DNA from 2 places in the Kitasatospora sp. NPDC056651 genome. Region 2 is predicted to be linked to the other one. Evidence: riboswitches for the same ligand, from Rfam matches in the RefSeq annotation. Region 2 holds a riboswitch; the other holds the start of a gene.

Region 1 (4,851 bases), on a different contig from region 2:
TCAGCACCACCTCACACCGGCGCGGCCCGTTCACCTGGCCGACGATGGGCCTGGCCCTGGCCGCGCTCGCGATGCGGATCAAGCACCGGCTCGCCCTGCCTGTCGTAGGGCAAGGGAGACCAGGACGGCGAACGCCGCTACCGCGGTCAAAGTGCGGGCGACGTTGAACAGTTCCCATCGACGCAGGATTTCCACGTAGTCGGCGGGCGGTGCGGTGGCGGCCCACTGCTTGATGCGGCCGTTGATCGGGACGTTCCCGAACCGGGTGATCAGGAAGGACGTGACGATCAGGGCTCCCGCCGTGCCCGCGAGGACCCGGGTGCGGTCGCGCGCCGAGGCGGCCAGGGCAAGAGAGCCGAGGGCCGAAACCGCCATCGCCCCCTGCATGGTGATGCCGTTCATCTTCATCAGCTCGGTGTGGAAGTGGAGCCTCATGTCGAGCGGCACGGAGTTGAAGGTCGGAACGAGGTTGGCGGCGCCGTAGCCGAAGGCTCCGGCGAGCAGGCCGGCGGACAACAGGGACACTCCCAGGAGGAGCCGGATGCGCTTGGTCCCGGCCCTGGCCTCGGCCTTCGATTCCGTGCGTGCTCTCGCGTTCTCCATGTGATCAATCCTGCGGCCGGGCAGGCGACATCTCCAATTGAAAATTCTGCTGCGAGCCAGAATCACCAGTTATGGAAGGCCAGTTGCGCCGCTTCGACTCCGTCGTCGAGGACGGTGGTCGAATGAGCGGTCCGAGGGCGGTGCCGGGAAGCTCCTCCGCTTCCCGGCACCGCGTCTCCGCCGGCGGCCGGGTCAGTCCGCGAGGGGGAGGTAGACCTTGTTGCCCTGGGCCTTGAACTCCTCGGACATGGCCTTCATGCCCTCGACGGCCTCCTCGTCGTACTCGGGCGAGGCCGCGCCGTTGCCGAACTTCTCATTGATGGATTTGCTGATCTTCATCGAGCAGAACTTCGGACCGCACATCGAACAGAAGTGGGCGGTCTTGGCGGGCTCGGCGGGGAGCGTCTCGTCGTGGAAGCCGCGGGCGGTCTCCGGGTCGAGGGCCAGGTTGAACTGGTCCTCCCAACGGAACTCGAAGCGGGCGTCGGAGAGGGCGTCGTCCCAGGCCTGGGCGCCGGGGTGGCCCTTGGCCAGGTCGGCGGCGTGGGCGGCGATCTTGTAGGTGATCACGCCGGTCTTGACGTCGTCCCGGTTGGGCAGGCCCAGGTGCTCCTTGGGGGTGACGTAGCAGAGCATCGCGGTGCCCCACCAGGCGATCATCGCGGCGCCGATGCCCGAGGTGATGTGGTCGTAGCCGGGGGCGACGTCCGTGGTCAGCGGGCCGAGGGTGTAGAACGGCGCCTCGTCGCAGATCTCCTTCTGGAGATCCATGTTCTCCTTGATCTTGTGCATCGGGACGTGGCCCGGGCCCTCGATCATCACCTGGACGTCCCGCTCGCGGGCGATCCGGCCGAGCTCGCCGAGGGTCTTCAGCTCGGCGAACTGCGCCTCGTCGTTGGCGTCCGCGATCGAGCCCGGGCGCAGGCCGTCACCGAGCGAGAAGGTGACGTCGTAGGCGGCGAGGATGTCGCAGAGCTCCTCGAAGTTGGTGTGGAGGAAGTTCTCCTGGTGGTGCGCCAGGCACCAGGCCGCCATGATCGAGCCGCCGCGCGAGACGATGCCGGTCTTGCGGCGCGCGGTGAGCGGGACGTAGCGCAGCAGCACGCCGGCGTGGACGGTCATGTAGTCCACGCCCTGCTCGCACTGCTCGACGATGGTGTCCCGGTAGACCTCCCAGCTCAGCTCCTCGGCCTTGCCGTCCACCTTCTCCAGGGCCTGGTAGAGCGGCACGGTGCCGATCGGCACGGGCGAGTTGCGCAGGATCCACTCGCGGGTGGTGTGGATGTTGCGGCCGGTGGAGAGGTCCATGACGGTGTCGGCGCCCCAGCGGGTGGCCCAGGTCATCTTCTCCACCTCCTCCTCGATCGAGGAGGTGACCGCCGAGTTGCCGATGTTGGCGTTGATCTTGACCAGGAAGTCGGTGCCGATGATCGCCGGCTCCACCTCCGGGTGGTTCACGTTGACCGGGATGACCGCCCGGCCGCGGGCCACCTCGGCGCGCACGAACTCCGGCGCGAGGCCCTCGCGCAGCGCCACGAACTCCATCTCCGGCGTCACCACACCCCGCTTGGCGTAAGCGAGTTGGGTGACGGCGGCACCACCGCGGCCGCGCAGCGGGCGGCGCGGGCGGCCGGGGAAGACGGCGTCCAGGTTGCGCAGGTTCCCGCCGCGCGGCGAGGTGTGCTTGATCCCGTCGTCCTCGGGGCGCGGCTCGCGGCCGTCGTACTCCTCGACGTCGCCGCGCTGGCGGATCCAGGCGTCCCGCAGCGCGGGCAGGCCGCGCCGCACGTCGGGTTCGTAGGACGGGTCGGTGTACGGGCCGGAGGTGTCGTACAGCGGAACGGTCCGGCCGTTGGTGAGCAGCACCTCGCGGTACGGGACCCGGAGGTCCGGGCGCGACCCCTCGCGGTGGGCCTTGCGCCAGGCCGGGGTCGGGTAGCCGGTGCGCTCGCTGCTGGGGGCGCCCTGGACAGACTGCGGCTGTGCTTCGAACGTGGTCATCAGACCTCTACTCCCTACGCCGGCATTACCCGGTCAGGTTCCTGCGGTCGACGCAGCCGTCGGTCCGTCCGTCGACGTCCCGGTCAGCGTCCTCTCAGCCCGGTGCTCCGAGCTCCCGCGTCGCAGGCGGTGTTGCCTGCACACGACGCCCAACACGGTAGCGAGCGGATCGCCGCAGGTCCAGGGGGCGTCACGGGCGCGCGCCGGGGGCGCCCCGAAGCGGAACGTGTCCTACCGCACCCGCATAATGCTCACCAACACTTCGCAGACACCCCATCAGGGCGGGACCGTCATCGAGCTGGCCGGCTCCTCCGACCACGCCACGATCACCGACAACGTCGTGGGCCTGGGCACCGTGCAGCTGTCCGCCGGTTCGATCGCGGGGACCACCGCCGACTACAACGCCGTGCGGTGGCCCGGCAACGACACCTACAAGTGGGCCGGCGCCGTCTACAAGACCGCCGCGGACCTGTACGCCGCGACCGGCCAGGGCAGGCACGACCTGAACACCGGTGTGGCGTTCGACGGCGCCTTCTACCCGTTGTCGGTCCCCAAGACCGTCAGCGGTCTGGGCTTCAGCGCCGCGATCGACTCCGCCGGCCCGGACCTGCCCGGTGTTCCGCCCGTCGACCTGCTCGGCCACGGCCCGGTCGCCCACCCCGACGCCGGCCGGACCGGCCCGGACGGCGTCCGCGACCGCGGCGCGTACGAGGTCGTGGGCCTCCAGGACGTCCGGCTGGAGACGCGCGGGGTCGAGCACCCGCCCTCGACCGGCCCCGCGCCGTTCGCCGTCGAGCTCACCGCCACGGCGACCAACACCTGGAACACCAAGCTCGACTACACCTTCGACTTCGCCGACGGCACCGCGCCGGTGACCTCCGCCGAGCCGACCGTGCGGCACACCTACGCCGCGCCCGGAAGCTACCGGCCGAAGGTCACCGTCACCGACGGCCGCGGCGGCTCGGTCACCGGCGAGCCGGACCAACCGGTCCAGGTGAACGAGGACAAGCCGCTCGCCGCCGCCGTCGCGGTTGCCCAGGACGACGGCAGCGACCCGCTCGGCGTGAAGGCCACCGCGACCGCCACCGGCCCGTACCGGATCGCCCGCTACTCCTTCGACTTCGGCGACGGCACCGGCCCGACCGTGCCGAACGCGGTCCTGTCGACCGAGCGCCACGTGTACGCCAAGCCCGGCACGTACACCGTGAAGACCGTCGTGACCGACGACGCGGGATCGACCGCGACCGGCACCCGGCAGGTCACCGTCGACTACGCGCCGTCCGGCTTCACCGCGATCGCCCCGACCCGCATCCTGGACACCCGCCAGGCCGGCTCCCGGATGCTCGGCCCCGGCTCCACGATCGACCTGGACGTCCGCAACCGCGTCTCCGGCTCGGCCGGGAACCTGGTGCCCCTCGGGGCCACGGCCGTGGTGCTCAACCTGACCGCCACCCAGGGCACCTCGACCAGCCACCTGGACGTCTACCCGTCCGCCGCCGCCCGGCCGAGCACCTCGAACGTGAACTTCGGCCCCGGCCAGGACGTCGCCAACCTGGTGACGGTGCCGATCGGCCCGAACGGCACCGTGGTGGTCCGCAACAACTCCGGCAACGTGCACGCCGTCGCCGACGTGCTCGGCTACTTCACGGCCGGCAGCACCGACCGGTTCGCCTCCGTCGCCCCGGCCCGGCTGCTCGACACCCGGTCCGACAACACCCCGCTGACCTCGGGCAACGCCCGCCGGCTGAAGATCGCCGGCGCGGGCGGCGTCCCGGCGGGCGCGACCTCGGCGGTGCTCAACGTGACGGCCACCGAGTCCACCTCGGCGGGCTTCGTCGCGGTCTACCCGGGCGGGACCCAGCGCCCCGCGGCCGGGTCCAACCTGAACACCGTGCCGGGCCGGAACATCGCCAACCAGGTGGTGGTCCCGCTGGGCGCGGACGGCAGCGTCGAGCTCTACACCAACGCCTCCCGTTCGCACCTCGTGGTCGACGTCTCCGGCTACTACGGCCCGGACGGCAAGGGCCTGTTCACCCCGGTCACGCCGAGCCGCCTGCTCGACTCGCGGGAGAGCGCCCCGTTCGGGCCCTTCTCCAGCCGTACGGTCGGCGGCGTGCCCGCCGGCGCGACCGCCGCGGTGGTCAACCTGACCGCGACCGGGACGGTCGAGTTCACCCACCTGACCGCCTGGGCCACCGGGACGGCCAAGCCCGGCACCAGCAACCTGAACGCCAGCCCGGGGCTGGA
Region 2 (4,851 bases):
CGTCAACGCCGCGCTCGCCGCGTTCATGGACCGCCAGTCCGTGCTGCTCGGCAAGATCTCGCCCCAGCTGGCCCCCGCCGCCGACGCGCTGCGCGACTTCCTGCTGGACGGCGGCAAGCGGCTGCGCCCGGCCTTCTGCTACTGGGGCTGGCGCGGCGCCGGCGGCCCGGCCGGCGGCGCCACCGGCGAGGCGATCGCCAACGCGGCCGCCGCCCTGGAGCTGCTCCAGGCGAGCGCCCTGGTGCACGACGACCTGATGGACCGCAGCGACACCCGCCGCGGCCTGCCCTCGGTCCACCGCCGCTTCGAGGCGCTGCACCGCGACAGCGGCTGGCGCGGCGACCGCGAGCAGTACGGCGCCTCGGCGGCGGTGCTGCTCGGCGACCTGCTGCTGATCTGGTGCGACGAGCTGTTCCTGCGCTCCGGTCTGGAGCCGGCCGCCGTCCTGGCCGCCAAGCCGGTGTTCGACCTGATGCGCACCGAAGTCATGGTCGGCCAGTACCTCGACGTGCTGGAGCCGGTGGCCGGCGACTCGACCGACGAGGGCGCGCTGGAGCGGGCGCAGACCGTCCTGCACTACAAGTCCGCGAAGTACACCATCGAGCGGCCGCTCCAGGTGGGTGCGCTGCTGGCCGGCGCCGGGCCGGAGCTGGTCGAGGCGTACGGGGCGTTCGGGCTGCCGCTGGGCGAGGCCTTCCAGCTGCGCGACGACCTGCTCGGCGTCTTCGGGGACCCGGCCGTCACCGGCAAGCCCGCCGGGGACGACCTGCGCGAGGGCAAGCGCACCCTGCTGGTCGCGCACGCGATGCGGGGCCTGCCGGCCGCCGACGCCCGGCACCTGGACGAGCGGCTCGGCGCGCCCGACCTGGAGGCCGAGGAGGTCGCCGAGCTGCGCGAGCTGGTCGCCGGCAGCGGCGCGCCCGAGCTGGTGGAGCGCCGGATCGACGAGCTGATGCGGCAGTCGCTGACCGCGCTGGAGGCTGCGCCGCTCGCCGACGAGCGGGCCCGCGCGGTGCTGCTGACGCTGGCCGAGGCCGCCACCGTCCGCAAGTACTGACGGACGGCGGCGGCCCCGGCGGGGCGGCCGGACCGAGGTGGTCGAGCCGGGACGGTCGAGCCAGGACGGTTCGGCCGGGACGGTCAGGCCGCGCGCACCCGGCGGGACAGCTCGGCGGCGGCGGCGCGCGGGTCCTCCGCCGCGGTGATGGCCCGCACCACGACGATCCGTCGGGCACCGGCGGCCAGCACCTCGTCCAGGTTGCCGAGGTCGATCCCGCCGATCGCGAACCACGGCCGGTCGGTGTCCTGCTTCGCCGCGTACGAGACCAGGCCGAGGCCCGGCGCCGGGCGGCCCGGCTTGGTCGGGGTCGGCCAGACCGGGCCGGTGCAGAAGTAGTCCACCCCGGGCTCGGCGATCGCCGCGTCCACCTCGGACTCGGCGTGGCAGGACCGGCCGATCAGCACGTCCTCGCCGAGGATCGCCCGGGCGGCCGGCACCGGCAGGTCGTCCTGGCCGAGGTGCAGCACGTCCGGCCGGGCCGCGTGGGCGACGTCGGCGCGGTCGTTGACGGCCAGCAGCTTGCCGTGCCGGCGGCAGGCGTCGGCGAAGACCTCCAGGGCCTCCAGCTCCTGCCTGGCCTCCAGGCCCTTGTCGCGCAGCTGGACGATGTCCACCCCGCCGGCCAGCGCCGCGTCCAGGAACTCGGCGAGGTCGCCCCGCTCGCGACGGGCGTCGGTGCACAGGTAGAGCCGGGCGTCGGCGAGCCGGGCGCGCGGCGTGTCCGCCGCCATCAGATCAGCATCGCCTGGGCGCGGCGCTTGACCTCGGTGCCGCGGTTCTCCCGCAGCGCCTGGATCGGGCTGCCGGGCAGCGACGGGTCCTCGGTGAAGAGCCACTCCAGGATCTCCACGTCGTTGTACCCGCAGTCCCGCAGCACGGTCAGGGTGCCGGACAGGTGCTTGACCAGGCCCGGGCCGTCGATGAACGCGGCCGGGACCTGGAGCGACTTGTTGGGGCCGCGCCGGACGGCGATCAGGCCGCCGTTCTTGACCAGGTCACGCACCTCGGTGACCCGGACCCCCCACTGCTCCGAGATGTCGGGCAGGTACATCCAGTCGGTGACCAGGGCTTCAATCTTGCTTTCGATCTCACTCACGCCACCAGACTGCCACCTCCACGGCCCGCCGCGCACCAGGCACTACCCCGCGACGGCCGCCTTCAGCGGTACCGCGGGGTCGGCGGCGCGGGCCGGGTCCAGCGCGGTGCCGGCCTCGATCAGCTTGCGTCCCTGGGCGAGGTCGCGCGGGCGGTCCACGGTCAGCAGCGCGCTCGGCACCCCGTCGCGCAGCCAGAGCACCGACCAGGCGGCGTCCTCGGGAGCGCCGCGCCACAGCAGCTCGTCGCCCTCGGCGTGCCGGCCGGCGTACTGGACCATCCGCCCGAACTGCTCCGACCAGAAGTACGGCACCGGGTCGTAGTCCGGCGCGTCCGCGCCCAGGACGGCGGCGGCCACCGCCTCCCCGGACTTCAGGGCGTGGTCCCAGTGCTGGACGGCCAGTCGGGCGCCGGCCCGGGCCGAGGGGTAGCTGACGCAGTCGCCGGCCGCGAAGACGCCGGGCACCGAGGTGCGCAGCCGCTCGTCCACGACCACCGCGCCGGCCGCGTCCAGCTCGACCCCGGAGCCGGCCAGCCAGCCCGTCGCGGGCCGGGCGCCGATGCCGACCACCACCTCGTCGGCGGGCAGGTGCGAGCCGTCCGCCAGCAGCACCGCGCCGGGCTCGACGGCGGCCACGCCGACGCCGCAGCGCAGGTCGATCCCGGCCTCGGCGTACCAGGCGGCCATCGCCGAGCCGAGCCCGGTCGGCAGCGCACCGGGCAGCGGCGCCGGGCCCGCCTCGACCACCGTCACCTCGCAGCCCGCCCCGCGGGCCGCGGTGGCCACCTCGGCGCCGATCCAGCCCGCGCCGACCAGCACCAGCCGCAGCCCGGGGCGCAGCAGCTCGCGCAGCGCCAGGGCGTCGTCCAGGGTGTGCAGCAGGTGTGCCCGCTCGGCGCCGGGCAGGGCCCGCGGGACGGCGCCGGTGGCGATCACCAGCGAGTCGTACGGGAGGTCGCCACTGTCGGTGTGCAGCACGCCGGCGGTGAGGCCGGTGGCGCGGCGGCCGGTGAGCAGCTCGACGCCGAGATCCCGGTAGTCGATGCCCAGGGTGGTGGAGTCCTCCTTGCCGAGCAGGACGTCCTTGGAGAGCGGCGGCCGGTCGTACGGCGCGTGCGGCTCGTCACCGACCAGCGTGATCCGCCCCTCCCAGCCGCCCTGCCGCAGCTTGAGGGCGCACTGCGCCCCGGCCAGCCCGGCTCCGACAACGACCACCCGATCCGTCCCGCTCAGCTCTGCCACGCCCGTCACTGTACTCAGCGGCCCGCGGCCGCCCCAGGGCCCGGCGCCCCCTGCCCACCCCTACTTCCGGCCTACGTCCGGCGGCGGTGCGCGGGGTCGGGGCTGCGGCCGGGGGGCGGGACGCGGGTGGCGGGGCGCGGGTGGGGAGCGGGGCCACGACCGGGCCGGAGCCTCCCCGTCCACCCCTCGCACGGGCCTTCGGCCGGGCCGTCCCCCGGCGTTAAGGTGGGATGACCACACGGGAGCCCGGCGTACCGGGCTGAGAGGCGGGCTGGCACGGCCCGCGACCGTCCGAACCTGATCCGGGTCATACCGGCGAAGGGAGAAGAGCAGCTTTGTCACGCTTGGCCTCAGGCACCCACGCCGACGTGCTGGTGATCGGCGGGGGCATCATCGGCCTCGCCGTCGCCTGGCGCGCCGCCCAGCGCGGAGTGCGGCACGTGGCCGTGGTCGACCCCACCCCCGGCGGCGGCGCCGCCCGCGTCGCGGCCGGGATGCTCGCCCCGGTCACCGAGCTGCAGTACGGCGAGGAGCCGCTGCTGCGCCTCGGGATGGCCTCGAACGAGCGGTACGCGGCCTTCGCCGCCGAGCTCACCGAGGCGAGCGGCGGCGCGGACACCGGCTACCGCCGGTGCGGCACCCTCGCCGTCGCCCTGGACTCCGACGACCGCGAGGAACTGCGCGAACTGCACGCCTTCCACCACCGGCTCGGCCTGGACTCGACCTGGCTGACCGGCCGGGAGGCCCGCAGGCTGGAGCCGATGCTCGCCCCCGGCGTGCGCGGCGGCCTACACGTCTCGAACGACCACCAGGTGGACGGCCGCCGGCTGCTCACCGCCCTGCTCGCCGCCTGCGAGCGCGCCCACGTCACCGTCCACCGCGCCGAGGCCGTCGAGCTGCTGGTCGAGGACGGCCGGGCCACCGGCGCCCGGCTGAGCACCTCGGAGACCGTCACCGCCGACCAGGTCGTCCTCGCGGCCGGCCCGCACAGCCACCGGCTGCCCGGTCTGCCCGAGGGGGTGCTGCCCGCGATCCGCCCGGTGAAGGGGCAGGTGCTGCGACTGCGCGTCCCGGCGGCCTACCGGCCGTTCCTGTCCCGCAACGTCCGTGCCGTGGTCCGCGGTCAGCACCTGTACCTGGTGCCGCGCGAGAACGGCGAGCTGGTGGTCGGCGCGACCACCGAGGAGCAGGGTTACGACACCACCGTCACCGCCGGAGGGGTGTACGAACTCCTGCGCGACGCCCACGAGTTGGTCCCGGGGATCACCGAGATCCCGCTGCTGGAGAGCTCGGCCGGGCTGCGTCCCGGCTCTCCGGACAACGCTCCGCTGCTGGGCCCGACCTCGCTGCCCGGGCTGGTCGCCGCCACCGGCCACTACCGCAACGGTGTGCTGCTCACCCCGGTGACCGCGGACCTGGTCTCCGAATACCTGGCCACCGGCGAAGTACCCGA

Evidence for each region. A riboswitch is a leader RNA that binds a small molecule or an ion and turns the genes downstream of it on or off. The one in region 2 is predicted to bind thiamine pyrophosphate.
Region 1: another riboswitch for thiamine pyrophosphate. It lies ahead of thiC (phosphomethylpyrimidine synthase ThiC); the one in region 2 lies ahead of thiO (glycine oxidase ThiO).

Annotation. Positions count from the first base shown of each region.
Region 1 covers NZ_JBHTWX010000103.1:855-5,705, reverse strand. The annotation lists gene ACFRAR_RS30400 (DUF1772 domain-containing protein) at 79-603, opposite strand; gene thiC (phosphomethylpyrimidine synthase ThiC) at 796-2,604, opposite strand; TPP riboswitch at 2,599-2,733, opposite strand; gene ACFRAR_RS30390 (PKD domain-containing protein) at 2,852-4,851, shown strand, end outside.
Region 2 covers NZ_JBHTWX010000014.1:7,495-12,345, forward strand. The annotation lists gene ACFRAR_RS08345 (polyprenyl synthetase family protein) at 1-1,057, shown strand, start outside; gene thiE (thiamine phosphate synthase) at 1,141-1,791, opposite strand; gene ACFRAR_RS08355 (Rv2175c family DNA-binding protein) at 1,791-2,156, opposite strand; gene ACFRAR_RS08360 (NAD(P)/FAD-dependent oxidoreductase) at 2,199-3,407, opposite strand; TPP riboswitch at 3,627-3,739, shown strand; gene thiO (glycine oxidase ThiO) at 3,743-4,851, shown strand, end outside.